One region of the Ancylobacter sp. TW_SC_1 genome, then DNA from elsewhere that is predicted to be linked to it. Evidence: riboswitches for the same ligand, from Rfam matches in the RefSeq annotation. Region 1 holds a riboswitch; each other region holds the start of a gene.

Region 1 (5,648 bases):
CCGAATTCGAGGCGCTCTTCGCCAAGCTCGGCAGCGATGCCGCCGCTGCCCGTGCCGCGATCACCGACGAGGCCAGCTTCAAGGCGAACTTCCCCGGCGTGATCCGCACCTGCGGAACCTGCCACGACACCTTCCGCCAGAAGAAGTGACGTGAGCGCGCGTACCGATTCGCCCGCGCCGGCCGGCGTGCTGGCGTGGGACCTGCCGACGCGGATCGCCAAATGGGGGCTGGCGGCGCTGGTCGGCCTCGCTTTCGCGAGCCGGTATTACGGCGACGCCGATCTCGTCTGGCACCAGTGGAACGGGCTTGCCGTGCTGGTGGTGGTCGTGTTCCGCCTGCTGTGGGGCCTCGTCGGTGGCTCGACGGCGCGCTTCGCCGGCTTCCTGCGCGGGCCGGCGGCGGGGCTGCGCTATGGGGAGAGACTGCTGCGCGGACGTCCGCCGCATTATCTCGGTCACAACCCGCTCGGCGGCTGGATGGTCGCGGCGCTGCTGATCATGGTCGCGGCGCAGGCGCTGAGCGGGCTGTTCACCAGCGACGACATCACGGTCTACGCGCCGATGACGGCGACGGTCAGCGACGAGACCATCCGCAGCGCCTCGGTCTGGCACCAGCGGCTCTACCCGGTCCTGCTGTGGCTGATCGGCCTGCATGTGGCGGCGAACCTCGTCTATTCGCTGTTCGGCAGGGACAACCTGATCCGCGCCATGATCAGCGGCCGCAAGCCGGCCGGGGACTACGCCGACCGCGCGCCGGCCACGCCCGGTGCCGTCGGAGCGGCATTGGCCTGCCTCGCGGCCGCGGTCGCCGTGGTGTTCGGCGGCATCGCGCTGGCGGGCGGTGATCCCTTCCCCTGAAATGACGGGTCCGTCCCGCTTGCGGGCGGGGCGGACTCGTGCTCCATGGCGCCATCATGCACGCGCTCAAGGGCATCGCGCTTCAGATCAGCGCGACGTTCCTTTTCACCATCATGTCGGCCCTCGTCCGTATCGTCTCGGAACATGTTCCGACTGGCGAAGTGGTGTTCTCGCGCTCCTTCTTCGCCCTGTTTCCGCTCATGGCGCTGCTCGCCTGGCGCGGCGAGATCAGCGCGGCGGTGCGCACCGCCCATCCGTTCGGCCATATCGCGCGCGGCACCATCGGCGTCTGCGCCATGAGCCTGGGCTTTGCCGCGCTGGCGCGGATCCCGCTGGCGGATGCGACCGCCATCGGCTTCGCCACACCGCTGCTCACCGTCGTCCTCGCGGCGATCGTGCTGCGCGAGCGGGTGCAGGCCTATCGCTGGGCGGCGGTGACGGTGGGGCTCGGCGGCGTGGTGGTGATGCTCTGGCCGCATATGTCGGGCTCGTTCGATACCCCGGAACACATGTTCGGCGCGCTCTTCGCGCTGCTCGGCGCGAGTTGCACGGCCGGGGCGATGGTCCAGGTGCGGCGGCTGACGCAGACCGAATCGACCGCGGCCATCGTGTTCTATTTCCAGGCGCTGGCGGCCATTGCCGGGCTCGCCACCGCCGGCTGGGGCTGGGTGCTGCCGAGCGCGCGGGAGGCCGTGCTGCTGCTGGCGATCGGCTTCCTCGGCGGGGTCGGCCAGATCCTGCTGACCGAGAGCTACCGCTACGCCCCGGCCTCGGTGGTGGCGCCGTTCGCCTATTCGGCGATGCTGTGGTCGCTGCTGCTCGGCTTCATCCTGTTCGCCGAGATTCCGCCGGTGCTCGTCGTGCTCGGCGCGGCCATCGTGATCGGGGCCGGGCTCTTCGTCATCTGGCGCGAGCGCCGGCTCGGCATCGACCGCAGCCGGGCCGAGGAGGCGGCGACGCCGCCCGCCGGGCCGACGGCCTGAGGCGCGACGTCAGAACGCCTTGAAGGTGATGATGGTGCGGGTGTCTTGGATGCCCGGGAACTGCTGCACCTTCTCGTTCACGAAATGGCCGATGTCGGCGCCCTCGGGCACGTAGAACTTGACCAACAGGTCGAACTCGCCGGCGGTCGAGTAGATTTCCGAGGCGATCTCCGCGTCGGCGATGGCGTTCGCCACCTCGTAGGAGCGGCCGAGGTGACATTTGATCTGCATGAAGAAAGGGACCATCGCGGCGTTCCGGCTTCGGGGCGGGAGGCCGATAAGGAACAGAACGCCGGTTCGCGCGCAACCCCCTCGGCCGCCCGGGACGAGCCCGGCTTGCGCGGGCGCGCGGCTTCGCCTATCGCTCGCGGGACGATCTCGTTGGGGTGCCCGTGGCGTTGAGGCGCGGATGGGCTGAGAGGCGTTCAGCCAACCCACGAACCTGATCCGGGTCATGCCGGCGGAGGAAACGGATCGCGCACGTCCGGGGCGGCCATGTGCCCCCCGACGGGGACGCTTCCGGCCTCGATGCGGCGAGAGAGGCGTAGCATGGGCGGTTCCACACCGATCGCGGTGACGATGGCGGGTTCGGATTCCGGCGGCGGCGCCGGCATCCAGGCCGATCTCAAGACCTTCTCGGCGCTCTGCGTGTATGGCGCCAGCGTCATCACCGCGCTCACGGCGCAGAACACGCTCGGCGTGACCGGCATCCACGACGTTCCGCCGGCCTTCATCGCCGCGCAGATCGACGCGGTCTTCTCCGATCTCGACGTGGACGCGGTGAAGATCGGCATGCTGTCGCGTCCCGAAGCGATCACCGAGGTGGCGTCCGGCCTCGTGCGCCATGGCGTGTCGACCGTGGTGCTCGACCCGGTGATGATCGCCGCCTCGGGCGACCGGCTGCTGGTGCCCGAGGCCATCGAGACGCTGCGCCGCGAGCTGTTGCCGCGGGCGCTCCTGATCACGCCGAACCTGCCCGAGGCGGCGGCACTGCTCGACGAAGAGCCGGCCGAGGATCTCGCGACGGTGCGGGCTCAGGCCGAGCGGCTGCTGGCGTTCGGGCCGCGCGCGGTGCTCGTCAAGGGCGGCCATGGCGAGGGGCCGGACAGCGTCGACGTGCTGCTCGACGCCGATGGCTTTCTCGAACTCAGCGCGCCGCGCATTGTCACTCGCAACACGCACGGCACGGGCTGCACGCTCTCCTCCGCCATCGCCGCCGGCCTTGCCAAGGGCCTGCCTCTGCGCGCGGCGGTCGAGGCGGCGAAGGACTATCTCACCCGCGCCCTCGCGCGCTCCGAGGAACTGACCATCGGGCGGGGCCACGGCCCGGTGCATCACTTCCACGCCTGGTGGTGAGGTTTTCGCGGTTCGCGGCGGCGCTGGCCACTGAGGCCTCGTAAGCCGGCCCCGCGCCTGCTATCGAGGCGGCGAATCCCGCGAGTAGCCGCGTGCCCGTCATCGCCCCACGCCATGCCATTGCCGCCGTCTATGCCGGGCTGTTCTTCGGCATCGGCGTCTTCATGCCGTTCTTCCCGATCTGGCTGGAAGCGCGCGGCTTCGACGCGGCGATGATCGCGCTCGCGCTCGCCGTGCCGCAATCGGTGCGCCTCGTCACCATGCCGGTGGGCGGACTGCTCGCCGACCGCAGCGGCCGGCCGCGCGCGACGCTGATCGGCTATTCCTGCGCCACGGCGCTGTGCTTCGTCGGCATCGTCCTCGCCCCCAACGCGACACTGATCCTCGTCGGGCTCGGGCTTGCCGCCGCCTTCTGGCAGCCCAGCCTGCCGGTGCTCGATGCCTATGCAGTGGCGCGCCGCCGCGAGGGGCTGATCGACTACGGACGCGTGCGGCTGTGGGGCTCGATGGCCTTCATCGGCGGCAATCTGGTGGCCGGCGGACTGCTCGGCGGGCTCGTCCTCGGCGCCGTGCCGCACGACACGGTGATCTGGCTCATCGTCGCGGCGAGCCTCGCGGCGGCGCTGGCGGCGGCGACCCTCGAGGAGGTGAAGCAGCCGCCGCGCGCCGCGACGGCGGAAGCGCGCCATGCGCTGGCCGGACTGGCGCCGGTGCTGTTCGTCGGTCTGGCGGCGGCGGCGCTGGTGCAGGGGTCGCACGCGGTGCTCTATGCCTTCGCCTCCATCCAGTGGCACGGCAAGGGGCTGTCCGACACGGTGATCGGCCTGCTGTGGTCGCTCGGCGTGCTGGCCGAGGTGGTGCTGTTCCATTTCGGCACGCCGGTGACGCGCCGGCTCGGGCCGGAGCGCCTGCTCCTGCTCGGCGGCCTCGCCGGCGTTCTTCGTTTCGGCGGGATGGCGTTCGACCCGCCGCTGCTGCTTCTGCTGCTGCTCCAGCCGCTGCACGCACTGACCTTCGGCTGCACCTATCTCGGCACGGTCGAACTCGTCGCCCGCCACGCGCCGCCGGGGCGCGGCGCCAGCGTGCAGGCCATGGCAGCCTGGGCGACGGCGGTCGCCATGGCCGGGGCCACACTCGCCTCGGGCCCGTTGTGGCAGAGTTTCGGCGCGGCGGCGTTCTTTGCCTCGGCGGGGCTTGCCGCCCTCGGCACGCTGCTGGCCATCGTCGCCTGGGCCGGCGCCGGTCAGCCCCAGAGCGCGGGATCGGGCGGGTAGACGACGCTGCCCTCATAGCGCAGGGCCGGGGTGCGGTCGGCGGCCAGCAGCAGCGGGCCGTCGAGGTCGACGAACCGCGCCAGCGGCGTGAGCAGCAGCGCGGGGGCCATGGCGAGCGAGGTCGCGACCATGCAGCCGACCATGATGTCGAGGCCGGCCGCCTGCGCGGCGCGGGCCAGCGCGATCGCCTCGGTCAGGCCGCCGGTCTTGTCGAGCTTGATGTTGAGCACATCGTAGCGGCCGATGAGGCCGGGGAGGCTGTCCAGCCCATGCGCGCTCTCATCCGCGCAGACCGGGACGGGGCGCGCGATCCGCGCCAGGAGCTCGTCCTGCGCCGCCGGCAGGGGCTGCTCGACCAGCTCGACGCCGGCCTGCGCGCAGGCGGCGAGATTTTCCGCGAGATCACCGGGCGTCCAGCCCTCATTCGCGTCGACGATGAGCCGGGCGCCGGGAACCGCCGCGCGGACTGCGGCGAGCCGCGCCATGTCTCCCGGCGCGCCGAGCTTGAGCTTGAGCAGTTCGTGCCCGGCCGCCCGCGCGGCGTCGGCCATGGCCTGCGGCGTGCCGAGGCTGATGGTGAAGGCGGTGACGACCGGCCGCGGCGCCGGCAGGCCGGCCAGCTCATGCACCGGCACGCCGGCGCGCTTGGCCGCGATGTCCCACATGGCGCAATCGAGCGCATTGCGCGCCGCACCTGCAGGCATGAGCGACATCAGTTCGTCGTGCCGAAGCCCGTCGGCGACAGGCCCCGCGAGCGCGGCGAGGGATTGCGCCACGCCTTCCACGCTCTCGCCATAACGGGCATAGGGCACGCATTCGCCGCGCCCGACGAGCGCGCCGTCGCGCAACTCGGCCGTGACCACGGCGGCCTCGCTCTTCGAGCCGCGCGCGATGGTGAAGCTGCCGCGGATCGGGAAGCGTTCGGCGGTGACGTGGAGCTGGATCATGTGCGGGTAGCGGCCGGTGGCAGCCACGAATCAGTGACCGTCCGCCAGCATAATGCGCCCGCCCCCACGCGGGGCGTCGCCGCGAAAGCACAGTGGCCGCGATTAAGCTGCCGATCCGGCATCATAAATCCGAATCGGGACGCTGATATCTCGACGGCCGGAAGCCTCACGGCTAAGTAATATATTGGGAATTTAGCATTGGCGCCGTCGCCTCGCATCGTTCCGCGCCA
Region 2 (5,648 bases), 1.5 Mb from region 1:
ATGGAGGCCAGCACCACGGCGATATAGGTGCGCGAGGAATAGGGGAACTGCCGCCGGGTTTCCTCGATGACGAACAGCACCGCCGCGAGCGGCGCGTTGAAGGCGGCGGCAAGCCCCGCCGCGCCGCCGGCCGCCAGCAGGCCGCGCATGTCCTCGCCGGACCATTTCATCAGGTCGGAGGCGGCCTTGGCGACGGAGGCGCCGATATGGATGGTCGGCCCCTCGCGGCCGAGCACCATGCCGGAGGAAAGCGACAGCAGGCCCGCAATGAATTTCACCGGCAGAACGCGATGCCAGCGCACCTCGCGCAGTCCCTCCATCGCCCCCTCGATCTCGGGCACGCCCGATCCGCTGGCTTCCGGCGCGTAGGTGCGCACCAGCCAGAGCGAGACGACGGCCATGCCGGCGGCGACGAGGGCGGCGGCGGCGTAAAGCACGAGGCCTTCGAACTGGAGCGTGGTCTGCAGGAAGGCCGGCCAGGCGGCTGTCAGCTTCTCGACGCCGACATGGAAGCCGGAGCCGAGCAGGCCGACGACCGCGCCAACCAGGATCGCCACGATGTGATATGCCCCGTTCCCCATGCCTCGACCTTCTCCCGACAAATCAGCAACCGTTTGCAATCGGTAGCATCGTCGGCCGGGGCCCGGAAGCGCGGCAGAGCATATTGTCGCCCCCGGAGCACACGTGGCCGAGGGGGCCGTTGACGGGGCGCTCCGGGGCGAATGCTCAGGGCAGGGGCGGGGCGTAGGTCGAGACCGGCTCGACCTTGTCGATGAGCTTGTGGCTCTTCATGAACTCCCCGAAGCGGGCGTAGCGTTCCGTGTCGAGGGCGGCCGGCGCGTGGGCGAAGCGGCGCAGCGTGTCGGTCCACGCGGTGCGGTTCAGCTCGTCGTCGAGCTTCGGATTGGCCGTCACGAAGGCCTGCCATGCCTCGTCGGGATGGTTGAGGACGTAGATGGTGGCGTCCTCGACCGCAGCGAGGAAGCGCTTGAGCCGCGGGTCGGCCAGCTTGTCCTTGTGGGTCACGTAGATCAGCTCGTCGAACACCGGCACGCCGTGCTCTTCGGGGTAGAAGGCGATGCCCTCCTTGCCCTCAAGCCTGATCTGGGTGAGCTCGAAATTGCGGTAGGCGCCGATCACCGCGTCGACCTTGCCGGCGACCAGCGCGGGCGAGAGGGCGAAATTGACGTTGATCATCGTCACGTCGGACGGCGTGAGCCCGGCGCTCGCCAGCATGGTGCCGAGCAGTGCGTCCTCGAAGCCCGCCACGGAATAGCCGACCGTCTTGCCCTTGAGGTCGGCGATCGACTTGACCGGGCCGTCCTTCAGCGCCACCAGCGCGGTGAGCGGGGTGGAGACCAGCGTGCCGAAGCGCACCAGCGGCAGCCCTTCCTTCACCGAGAGATAAAGGCTCGGCTGGTAGCTGACCGCCACATCCGCCTGACCGGCGGCGACGAGGCGGGGCGGGGCGGACGGATCGGCCGGCGGCACCAGCTCGACATCGAGGTCGTGGGCTTTGAAGAAGCCCTTCTCCTGCGCGATGATCAGCGGCGCGTGGTCCGGATTGACGTACCAGTCGAGCAGGACGGTGAGCTTGTCGGCGGCCGCCGCCGGGGTGAGGCCGAGCGCGAGGGCGAATGCCGTCGCGGCGAACTTGGTGAACATGGATCTCCTCCCAGTTGGAGATCCGGCGCGCGCGCTTTCGGGGGAAATCCGGCACGGGTGCCACGCATCGCGTGGATCAGGCCCCGCCGTCGCTCCGTCCCTTCGCCGGCATGACCCGGATCAGGTTCAAAGGGTCTGGCAGGTGCCATCTCAGCCCCTTCGGCCTTTCGGCCGGCGGGACACCCCTCGGACGCGCGCAGGCTAGCATCGCCGGTATGCCAGGGCAATCTGTGGGGCCTATTCTCCGCGCCAGCCGTCGAGATAGACCGTGCGCTCCACCCCGGCGAAGCGGCCGAGCCGGGCGAGTTCGGCGTCGAGCGCATTGAGCCGGCCGGTCGAGGCCCGCACGCCCGGCTCCAGCCAGAGCCGGCGCACGTCGAGCGAGCCGGCCTTGCGGTCCGCCTTCATGTCGATGCGGCCGATCAGCCGGTCGCCCTCCAGCAGCGGGAAGACGTAATAGCCATAGACCCGCCTGGGGGTCGGGACGAACACCTCGATGCGATAGGTGAATCCGAACAGCCGCTCCGCCCGGGCGCGGTCGCGCAGCAGCGGATCGAAGGGGCTGAGCACACGCAGCCGCGCCGGCGGGGCGGGCAGGGCGGCGAAATCCTCCGCGCTGCCTTTGAAGGCGTGGCTGGCGCGCGGCTTGCCGCCCTCGGCGCCCTCGACCAGCACGGGCTCCAGCCTGTGGGCGTTCGCCGCCACCCAGCCACGCGCCTCCTCCGGTCTGATCAGTCCCCAGAAGGCGGCGATCTCGCCATGGGTGGCGAAGCCGAGCCGCTCCAGCGCCGCGGTGCAGGCCCAGTCGAGGAAGGCCTCCGGGCTCACCTCGCCCGCGAAATGCCGGGCGGGGATGACGCGCTCGGTGAGGTCGTAGACCTTCTGGAAGCCCTCGCGCCCGGCAATGGCGAGCGCGCCGGTGCGCCAGTGATATTCGAGCGCGGTCTTCTCCGGGTGCCAGTTCCACCAGCCGCCGGGCGGGCGCTTTCCGGCGTCCACATCCTGCTCGAAATCGCGGGCCATCAGCCGGCCTTCGACGCGTACCCGCTCCAGCACATGGTCGACATAGCCCTCGAAGCCGTTCTCGTGCCAGGAGCGCCAGCGATCGGCCAGCGTTTAGCGCGCGCGCGCGAAGCGGTGCTTCCAGTAGCCGAAGAAAGTGTTGGGGATGATCGCCGCGTCGTGCGTCCAGTGCTCGAAGAGCGCGCCGTCCTTTTCCAGCAGCGCGGTCAGGTGCTCGCGCCTGTAGGTCGGGTTGCGCGCGAACAGGATGTGATGATGCGCGCGCTCGACGGTGGCGATGCTGTCGACCTGCACGAAGCCGAGGTCGTCGATCAGTTGCAGAAGTCCGGTCTTGGTCAGCGTTCCGCGGGGGCGGCTGAGCTGCTGCCGGGCGAGGAAGACACGTCGGGCGTCGGCGTTGGAGAGGCGGAGGGGCATGGGTCGTCGATCCGGTCGAGGTTTACGGCGACCGTTCGGCCGGTCGACTTGGCAGCGTACATCAGGGTGTCGGCGCGGCGCAGCAGCGCATCGGCGCCGATCGTCTGCCGGGTGACGGCAACGCCGATGGCCGCGCCCACGGCGAGGTTTCGTCCTTCGATGTCCATCGGCGCACAGAGCGCATCGGCGAGCATTTGCATCTCCTGCCCCGTGGGCCCTCCGGTGGGTCCGCCATGTTCCGGAGAGATGCCGCAGGCGAAGGAATGGAGCAGTACGAATTCGTCGCCACCGATGCGCGCGACGAAATGGCCGGGGGCGCTATGGGCACGCAGGCGCTCGGCGAAGCTCCGCAGCACCTGGTCGCCGATGGAGTGGCCGTGGCGGTCATTTATCGACTTGAAGCCATTGAGATCGATATAGGCGAGGCAGACGCCCTCATGCGGCGCGAACCGCTCCAGCAGCTTGCGCAGCCGGTTGTCGAAAGCCGCCCGGTTGGGCAGGCCGGTCACCACGTCGGTGTAGGCGGCCTCGATGATGCGGCGCTCGAACGCCTTGCGCTCGGAATTGTCGATGATGATCTCGATGTCGAACGTCTGGCCATTGATGACGCGGCGCTGCGTCGAGACCAGCGTGGGGATGATGTGGCCGGAGACGTGGCGCAGGTCGATCTCCTCGAGCTCGTACAGGCCGACGGTTTCCAGCGCGTGGATGCGGCGCAGCCGTTCCGGGGAGTCGAGCGCGCGCACGGTGTCGAGATACATGGGCTGGCCCTCGATCTCGTCCCAGCTGCGCCCGATCATGGCGAGGTAGGCGGGATTGGCCATGATGTACCGGGAGACGTGCTCGGCCGTGGAAATGCAGATCGCCACCGGCGAGAGCTCGAACACGTCCGCAAGCGCTTCATAGATCACGGTGCTCGGGATCATGGATCCTCACTGGATCGACGGCACGGGGATCGTCCGTCCAAGCCGGGCGCGATGCAAGCCCGCCCAAACTGGTCAGGCGTCGGCGAAGTGCTGCATTCGCACATCCACATTGCCGGCCCCGGCCTTGGCCACATACATCAGCGCGTCGGCGCGGTGGAGCAGCGTCTGGACGGCGAGCGGACCGTCGGCGATGGCGATGCCGATGGCCAGGCCGACCGCAATCGGCTGACCGTTGAGGTCCATGTCCCGGCAGGTCGCCTCGCCGAGCCGCAGGAAGTCGGCGTGGCGCTTGTCTTCGTCCATGCCGGTCGAGCGGAACAGGATGGCGAACTCGTCGCCGCCAAGTCGCCCCACGAAATGCTCGGGGCTGGCGTACTGGCGCAGCCGCCGGCCAATGCGGGTGAGCAGCCAATCCCCCACGTCGTGACCATAGAGGTCGTTGATCTTCTTGAAGCCGTTGAGGTCGATGAAGGCGAGCCCGACGCCCTCGCCCGGCTTCATTTCCGTGGCCATGCGGGCCAGCGTGTCGTTGAACGCCTTCCGGTTCGGCAGGCCGGTGATCGCGTCCGTATAGGCCGCCCGGGTGATGGCGGCCTCGAATTCCTTGCGCTCGGAATTGTCGATGATGATCTCGATGTCGAGGCTGGTGTCGTCGATGACCCGTCGTTGTGCCGAGATGAGCGTGGGAACGAGGCGGCCGGAGGCCTGGCGGATATAGACCTCCTCCAGCTTGTAGAAGCCTTCCTCCTCCAGCCTGCGCAGGCGGCGCAGGCGCTCCGGAGCATCGATCGCCGTGCCGAGGTCGAGCGCGATGGTGCGCGAGGCAATCTCCTCCCAGCTCCGCTGGATCAGCTGGAGGTAGGCCGAATTGACCTTCACGTAGCGGGATTCGACGTCGGCGGTGGTAATGCAGAAGGCGATCGGCGAAAACTCGAACATGTCGAGCAGCGCCTGGTTCAGAACATCACGTGGGATTTGCAGTTGTTGCGGCAAGATGCAGACCGTTGGGGGCTCGCCAGGGAACACTATGTCGCTTCAGCCAAGGCACGCCATTTATAATTATACTATACCTTACCCAAGGTACACATCCTTGACGCATGTCATGCGGCCGACTCTCACACTTCCGCCGTCTCCGGCGCCCAGGGCACGAGCCGCGTCAGCCCCCAGTCGACCAGCGTGAAGAGCAGGAGCGCCACTGCGAGCAACACCGCGAGCGCGGCGAACACCATGTCGGTCTGCATGCGCGCATTGGAATAGAGCATGAGATAGCCGAGCCCCGCCGAGGCGCCGACCCATTCGCCGACCACCGCGCCGATGGGCGAGACGGCCGTGGCGACGCGCAGGCCCGAGGCGAGCCCGGGCAGGGCGGCGGGGATCCGGATGTAACGCAGCGTCTTCGCCGTGCCCGCCCCGCTCAGCCGGGCGAGGTCCACGAGACCCTGCTCGGTGCGGGCGAGCCCGTCATGGAAGGCGGAGGCGACGGGGAAGAAGATGATGAGGCTCGCCATCACGATCTTCGAGGCGAGCCCGAAGCCGAACCAGATGACCAGCAACGGGGCGATGGCGAAGACCGGCAGGGCCTGCGCCACCAGCAGCACCGGGCGCATGGCGCGGCGG
Region 3 (5,648 bases), 1.0 Mb from region 1:
GTTCCTTCGCGCGCCGAAGGTCGGCGAGGTCAAGGCGTCCGACAAGCTCTCCCAGAGCCGTCGCGACTACACGCTGAAGGAAGCGCTGAACACCAAGCTGTTCTGGCTGATGCTGCTCATGTTCACCTGCGTGGTGACCGGCGGCATGATGGCGGTCGCCCAGCTCGGCGTCATCGCGCAGGATCTCGGCGTGAAGGAGTTCAAGGTCGACCTGTACTTCTTTACCATGGCCGCCCTGCCGCTCGCCCTGATGCTCGATCGCGTCATGAACGGCATCTCGCGTCCGCTGTTCGGCTGGGTCTCCGACCATATCGGCCGTGAGAAGACGATGGTCATCGCCTTCACCCTCGAAGGCTTCGGCATCATCGCGCTCGGCTATTTCGGCCACAATCCGTGGGCGTTCCTCATCCTGTCCGGCGTCGTCTTCCTCGCTTGGGGCGAAGTGTACTCCCTGTTCTCGGCCCTGGCCGGCGACGCCTTCGGCACCAAGCACATCGGCAAGATCTACGGCGTGCTCTACTGCGCCAAGGGCGTCGGCGCGCTGTTCGTGCCCGTCGGCAACCTGCTGATGGAAGCGACCGGTACCTGGTCGAGCGTGCTGTACACCGTTGCGGCCATGGACCTCTTCGCGGCCTTCCTCGCCGTGACCCTGCTGCCGCGCGTGCTGAAAGCGCATGTGGCGCAGTCCACCATCACGGCGCCTACGGTGGAAAAGTCGGGCGCCGCTTCGGCGCACGCCTGATCGGCCGCGGCAGGGAGCCGCGTGCCTTAGCCGTCTTACAGAGTTACCTTCTCGACTTGAGGGCCCTTCGGGGCCCTCTTTTCGTTTCCGGGAATGCCGGGCGGGCTAGGAAGCCTCCGGAGCCACGGCGAGCGCCAGCTCCGCGAGATACTCGACCTTCAGGCTGGCGCAGGCACCGAGATCGGCCAGTGCCACGCGGTCGAACCAGCGCGCCTCCAGCGCGTCGTCCGCCGCCACCGCCTCGCCGGCGCGCCAGCGGCACAGCACGGCGATCATCGCGAAATGATGAGCGAGCACGCCCTCGTCATCGTGCTGGATGAAGTCGAGCGCGGTCATGAGGCGGGGGCTGTCGGCGGCGATGCCGGTCTCCTCGTGGAGCTCGCGCAGGGCGGCCTCCAGATGCGTCTCGCCCATTTCCATACGTCCGCCAGGGAAACCCCACAGTCCCTGATCGGGCGGATTGGCGCGGCGCACCAGCAGCACCGCGCCGTCGCGCTCGACGACGGCGAGCACGGCGGGAACCGGGCGGACGGGCGAGGGGGGCGTCATGGGAAAGTCTCCTGGAAGGTCGTGTCGGCGCGGGCACGAGCGGGCGGCCGGGGCGTCCTCGCGGTTCCCCGGCCGCCCGGCAGCCTACTCCGCGGCGGCGACGTCGCGATAGATTTGGCCGCCGCCGTCACGGAAGCGCCCGGCCATCTCCTCCATCCCGCGCGTCGCCTCGGCCTGCCGCGCCGCGTCGCGAATGTCCTGGCTGATCTTCATCGAGCAGAATTTCGGCCCGCACATGGAGCAGAAATGCGCCAGCTTGTGCGCCTCCTTCGGCAGCGTCTCGTCGTGGAAGGCGGTCGCCGTGTCGGGATCGAGCGCGAGGCTGAACTGGTCCTGCCAGCGGAACTCGAAACGCGCCCGCGAGAGTGCGTCGTCCCAGGCGCGCGCCAGCGGGTGGCCCTTGGCGAGGTCGGCGGCATGGGCGGCGATCTTGTAGGTGATGACGCCGGTCTTCACGTCGTCGCGGTTGGGCAGGCCGAGATGCTCCTTGGGCGTGACGTAGCAGAGCATGGCGGTGCCGAACCAGCCGATCATCGCCGCGCCGATGCCGGAGGTGATGTGGTCGTAGCCGGGTGCGATATCCGTGGTCAGCGGCCCGAGCGTATAGAAGGGCGCCTCGCCGCAGACAGCCAGCTGCTTGTCCATGTTGGCCTTGATCTTGTGCATCGGCACATGGCCGGGGCCTTCGATCATCACCTGGCAGTCGTTTTCCCACGCGATCCTGGTCAGTTCGCCCAGCGTCTCCAGTTCGGCGAACTGCGCCGCGTCGTTGGCGTCGGCGATGGAGCCGGGGCGCAGCCCGTCGCCGAGCGAGAAGGTGACGTCATAGGCCCGCATGATCTCGCAGATCTCGGCGAAACGCTCGTAGAGGAAGCTCTCGCGGTGATGGGCGAGGCACCACTTGGCCATGATCGAGCCGCCGCGCGAGACGATGCCAGTCACGCGCTTCGCGGTCAGCGGCACATAGGGCAGGCGCACCCCGGCATGGATGGTGAAATAGTCCACGCCCTGCTCGGCCTGCTCGACCAGCGTGTCGCGGAACACCTCCCAGGTGAGGTCCTCGGCGACGCCGCCGACCTTCTCCAGCGCCTGGTAGATCGGCACCGTTCCGATCGGCACCGGCGCGTTGCGCACGATCCATTCGCGGATGTTGTGGATGTTGCGCCCGGTGGAGAGGTCCATCACCGTGTCGGCACCCCAGCGTATCGCCCACACCATCTTGTCCACTTCGTCCGCCACCGACGAGGTGACGGCCGAATTGCCGATATTGGCGTTGATCTTGACGAGGAAGTTGCGGCCGATCGCCATCGGCTCGAGCTCGCCATGATTGATGTTGGCGGGGATGACGGCACGCCCGCGCGCCACCTCGTCGCGCACGAATTCCGGCGTCACGACATCCGGGATCGCCGCGCCGAAATCCTCGCCGTCGCGGATGATCTCGCCGATGCGCTCGCGCAGGCCGTTCTCGCGCAGGGCGACATATTCCATCTCCGGGGTGACGATGCCGGCCCGCGCATAGGCCATCTGGGTCACAGCGCCGGCTTTGGCCCGCAGCGGGCGGTGGTGGAGCGGGAAGGGCGTCACCAGCCTGTCGTCGCCGACATGGCCGTTGTCCTCCGGCTTCACCCGGCGCCCGTCGTACTCCTCAACATCTGCGCGCGCGCGGACCCAGGCGTCACGCGGGCGCGCGAGGCCGGCGGCGATGTCGATGGCCGCGCTCTCGTCGGTATAGGGGCCGGAGGCATCGTAGACGGCGAGGTTGGGCTCGTTGGCGGAAGGGTGCAGCAGGATTTCGCGGAACGGCACGCGAAAGCCGCGCGCCGGGCAGTCGGCATAGATGCGCCGCGAGCCGGGAATGGGCCCGGTGGCGACGCCGATGGTGCCGGTGTCTTTCAGGTTTTTGGTCGTCATGATGGATCTCCAGAACCGATGGTCGGGGAGATCCGGGTGTTTGACGTTGGGGAAGGATGGCGATGTGCGACACGCGCGCGACACGCCATTCGGTTCCGATCCCTTCGCCGGCATGACCCGGATCAGGTTCGAAGGGTCATCGCGTTGCCTTGCCCTGCGGCGTGGCCGGCGCTCTCTCAGCCCCCTAGCGGGGCTCCCCTTGGAACGGGTCGATAGTCGACCAAAGTCGCCCGCCGGTCAATTCCGCGGCGCCCCGTCACCCTGCCGCCGCCGCATTTCCTGTAGATTGCTGATTCGTGAGGAAACGACGCATCGAGCCATCGGGGAGTGCCCATGCGCAGCTTGAAGACTTCGCTCCGGAAGGTTGCCATCGCGGCGGCGGTCATCGCGCCGTTCGCCTTTCCGGTAGCGGCATCCGCCCAGCAGAGCTGCGGCAATAACGGTGCCGGCTTCGACCAGTGGCTGGCCGGCTTCAAGCAGCAGGCGGTGGCGCAGGGCGTCTCGCCGCGCACCGTGGCCGCGGCGCTGAACGGCGTGACCTACGCGCCCGACATCGTCGGCACCGACCGCGGGCAGAAGGTGTTCGGGCAGAGCTTCTTCCAGTTTTCCGACCGCATGGTCGCCAATTACCGCATCCAGCAGGGCCGCCAGCAGATCCAGAAGAACCCGGCGCTGTTCAGCCGGATCGAGCAGACCTTCGGGGTACCGGGGGCGGTGCTGGTCGCCTTCTGGGGGCTGGAGACCGATTTCGGCGCCTTCATGGGCGACAAGCAGACGATTCGCTCGGTGGCCTCGCTCGCCTGGGACTGCCGGCGGGCGGAGATGTTCCGCACCCAGCTGATGGCGGCGCTGAAGATCATCGACCGCGGCGATCTGACCGCGCAGACCATGCGCGGCCCGTGGGCGGGTGAACTCGGCCAGTTCCAGTTCCTGCCCGACCACTATCTCAATTACGGCGTCGACTTCGACGGCGACGGCCGGGTCGACCTGATCCGCTCGGCGCCCGACGCGCTCGCCTCGGCCGCCAACTATATCCGCGCGCTCGGCTGGAAGGCCGGCCAGCCCTGGCTGGAGGAAGTGCGCGTGCCGCCCAACCTCCCCTGGGACCAGGCGGACCTCGCCGTCAAGCATCCGCGCGCCCAATGGGCGAAGGCGGGCGTGGTGCGGGCCGGCGGTGGTCAGCTTCCCGCCGACCAGCTTCCCGCCTCGCTGCTGCTGCCGATGGGGCGCAACGGCCCGGCCTTTCTCGTCTATCCGAATTTCGACGTCTTCACCGAGTGGAACAACTCGCTCGTCTACGCGACCTCGGCGGCCTATCTGGCCGCCCGCGTCGCCGGCGCCGGCCCGTTCAATCGCGGCCAGGGCGACAGGATTCCGGTGCTGTCCATGGCGCAGGTGAAGGAGCTGCAGACCCTGCTCAATGCGCGCGGCCACCATGTCGGGCGCATCGACGGCATCACCGGCGCGGCGACGCGGCAGGCGGTCAAAGTCGAGCAGATGCGCCTCGGCCTGCCGGCCGATTCCTACCCCACGCCGGACCTACTGGCGGCGCTGCGGACGGGGCGCTGAGGCGTCAGATCACCGGTATGCCGTGCTGCTTGGCCTTGGCCTCCGGCTCGACATGGATGTTGACCAGCACGCCGGCGACGGCGGCCTCCAGCGCGTCCTCGATCCGGTCGCAGATGGCGTGCGCCTCGCTCACCGGCATGTCGCCGGGCACCACGAGGTGGAAGTCGACGAAGATCATGCGCCCGGCCTGGCGCGTGCGCAGATCGTGTGCCTCGATGGCGCCGGTCGCCTCCGCCGCGATGAGATGGCGGATGCGGCCCAGCGTCTCGGCCGGCACCGCCTGGTCCATCAGTCCGCCGACGCTCTCCTTCAGCACCGACCAGCCCGACCACAGGATGTTGACGGCGACCAGGCCGGCAAGGACGAGGTCGAGCCGGTCCCAGCCGGACGCCGCGGCGATGGCGACGCCCGCGAGCACGCCGGCGGACGAGGCGACGTCGGTGATCAGATGGCGGCCATCGGCGACCAGCGCCGGCGAGCGGGCGCGCCGGCCCGCGCGCAGCAGCACCACGCACCAGACCGCGTTGACCACGGTCGCGCCGGCATTGACCAGCAGGCCGTGCAGCGGCGCGTCGAGTGGGCGCGGATCCTGCCAGCCGATATACACCTCGCGGAAGATCGAAATGGCGGCGACGACGATGAGCACGCCGACGATGACGGCGGAGAAATACTCGGCCTTGGCATAGCCATAGGGGTGGGCCGCGTCGGCCGGCTTGGCGCTCACCCGGAGCGCGATCACGGCGGCGACGGAGGTGGCGACGTTGACGATGCTCTCCAGGGCGTCGGAATAGAGCGCGACGCTGCCGGTGAGCAGGAAGGCGGCGTATTTCAGCCCGAGCACCAGCAGGCTGATGCCGACATTGATCATTGCAATCCG

Evidence for each region. Region 1 has a riboswitch for thiamine pyrophosphate ahead of thiD (bifunctional hydroxymethylpyrimidine kinase/phosphomethylpyrimidine kinase). Riboswitches for the same ligand answer to the same signal wherever they lie in the genome.
Region 2: it holds a riboswitch for thiamine pyrophosphate, as region 1 does, so the genes downstream of both, AC1PZ7_RS19365 (ABC transporter substrate-binding protein) here and thiD (bifunctional hydroxymethylpyrimidine kinase/phosphomethylpyrimidine kinase) in region 1, are expected to answer to the same signal.
Region 3: it holds a riboswitch for thiamine pyrophosphate, as region 1 does, so the genes downstream of both, thiC (phosphomethylpyrimidine synthase ThiC) here and thiD (bifunctional hydroxymethylpyrimidine kinase/phosphomethylpyrimidine kinase) in region 1, are expected to answer to the same signal.

The regions. Positions count from the first base shown of each region.
Region 1 covers NZ_CM166365.1:2,581,147-2,586,794, forward strand. The annotation lists gene AC1PZ7_RS11910 (c-type cytochrome) at 1-149, shown strand, start outside; gene AC1PZ7_RS11915 (cytochrome b/b6 domain-containing protein) at 151-858, shown strand; gene AC1PZ7_RS11920 (DMT family transporter) at 897-1,841, shown strand; gene AC1PZ7_RS11925 (Lrp/AsnC ligand binding domain-containing protein) at 1,851-2,087, opposite strand; TPP riboswitch at 2,214-2,327, shown strand; gene thiD (bifunctional hydroxymethylpyrimidine kinase/phosphomethylpyrimidine kinase) at 2,391-3,197, shown strand; gene AC1PZ7_RS11935 (MFS transporter) at 3,290-4,471, shown strand; gene dgcA (N-acetyl-D-Glu racemase DgcA) at 4,441-5,418, opposite strand.
Region 2 covers NZ_CM166365.1:4,093,520-4,099,167, reverse strand. The annotation lists gene clcA (H(+)/Cl(-) exchange transporter ClcA) at 1-581, opposite strand, end outside; gene AC1PZ7_RS19365 (ABC transporter substrate-binding protein) at 727-1,665, opposite strand; TPP riboswitch at 1,759-1,856, opposite strand; partial or broken gene AC1PZ7_RS19360 (winged helix-turn-helix domain-containing protein) at 1,903-3,105, opposite strand; gene AC1PZ7_RS19355 (diguanylate cyclase domain-containing protein) at 3,024-4,031, opposite strand; gene AC1PZ7_RS19350 (diguanylate cyclase domain-containing protein) at 4,104-4,970, opposite strand; gene AC1PZ7_RS19345 (ABC transporter permease) at 5,147-5,648, opposite strand, start outside.
Region 3 covers NZ_CM166365.1:1,586,095-1,591,742, forward strand. The annotation lists gene oxlT (oxalate/formate MFS antiporter) at 1-742, shown strand, start outside; gene AC1PZ7_RS07265 (NUDIX hydrolase) at 848-1,291, opposite strand; gene thiC (phosphomethylpyrimidine synthase ThiC) at 1,376-3,202, opposite strand; TPP riboswitch at 3,285-3,412, opposite strand; gene AC1PZ7_RS07275 (lytic murein transglycosylase) at 3,536-4,771, shown strand; gene AC1PZ7_RS07280 (cation diffusion facilitator family transporter) at 4,776-5,648, opposite strand, start outside.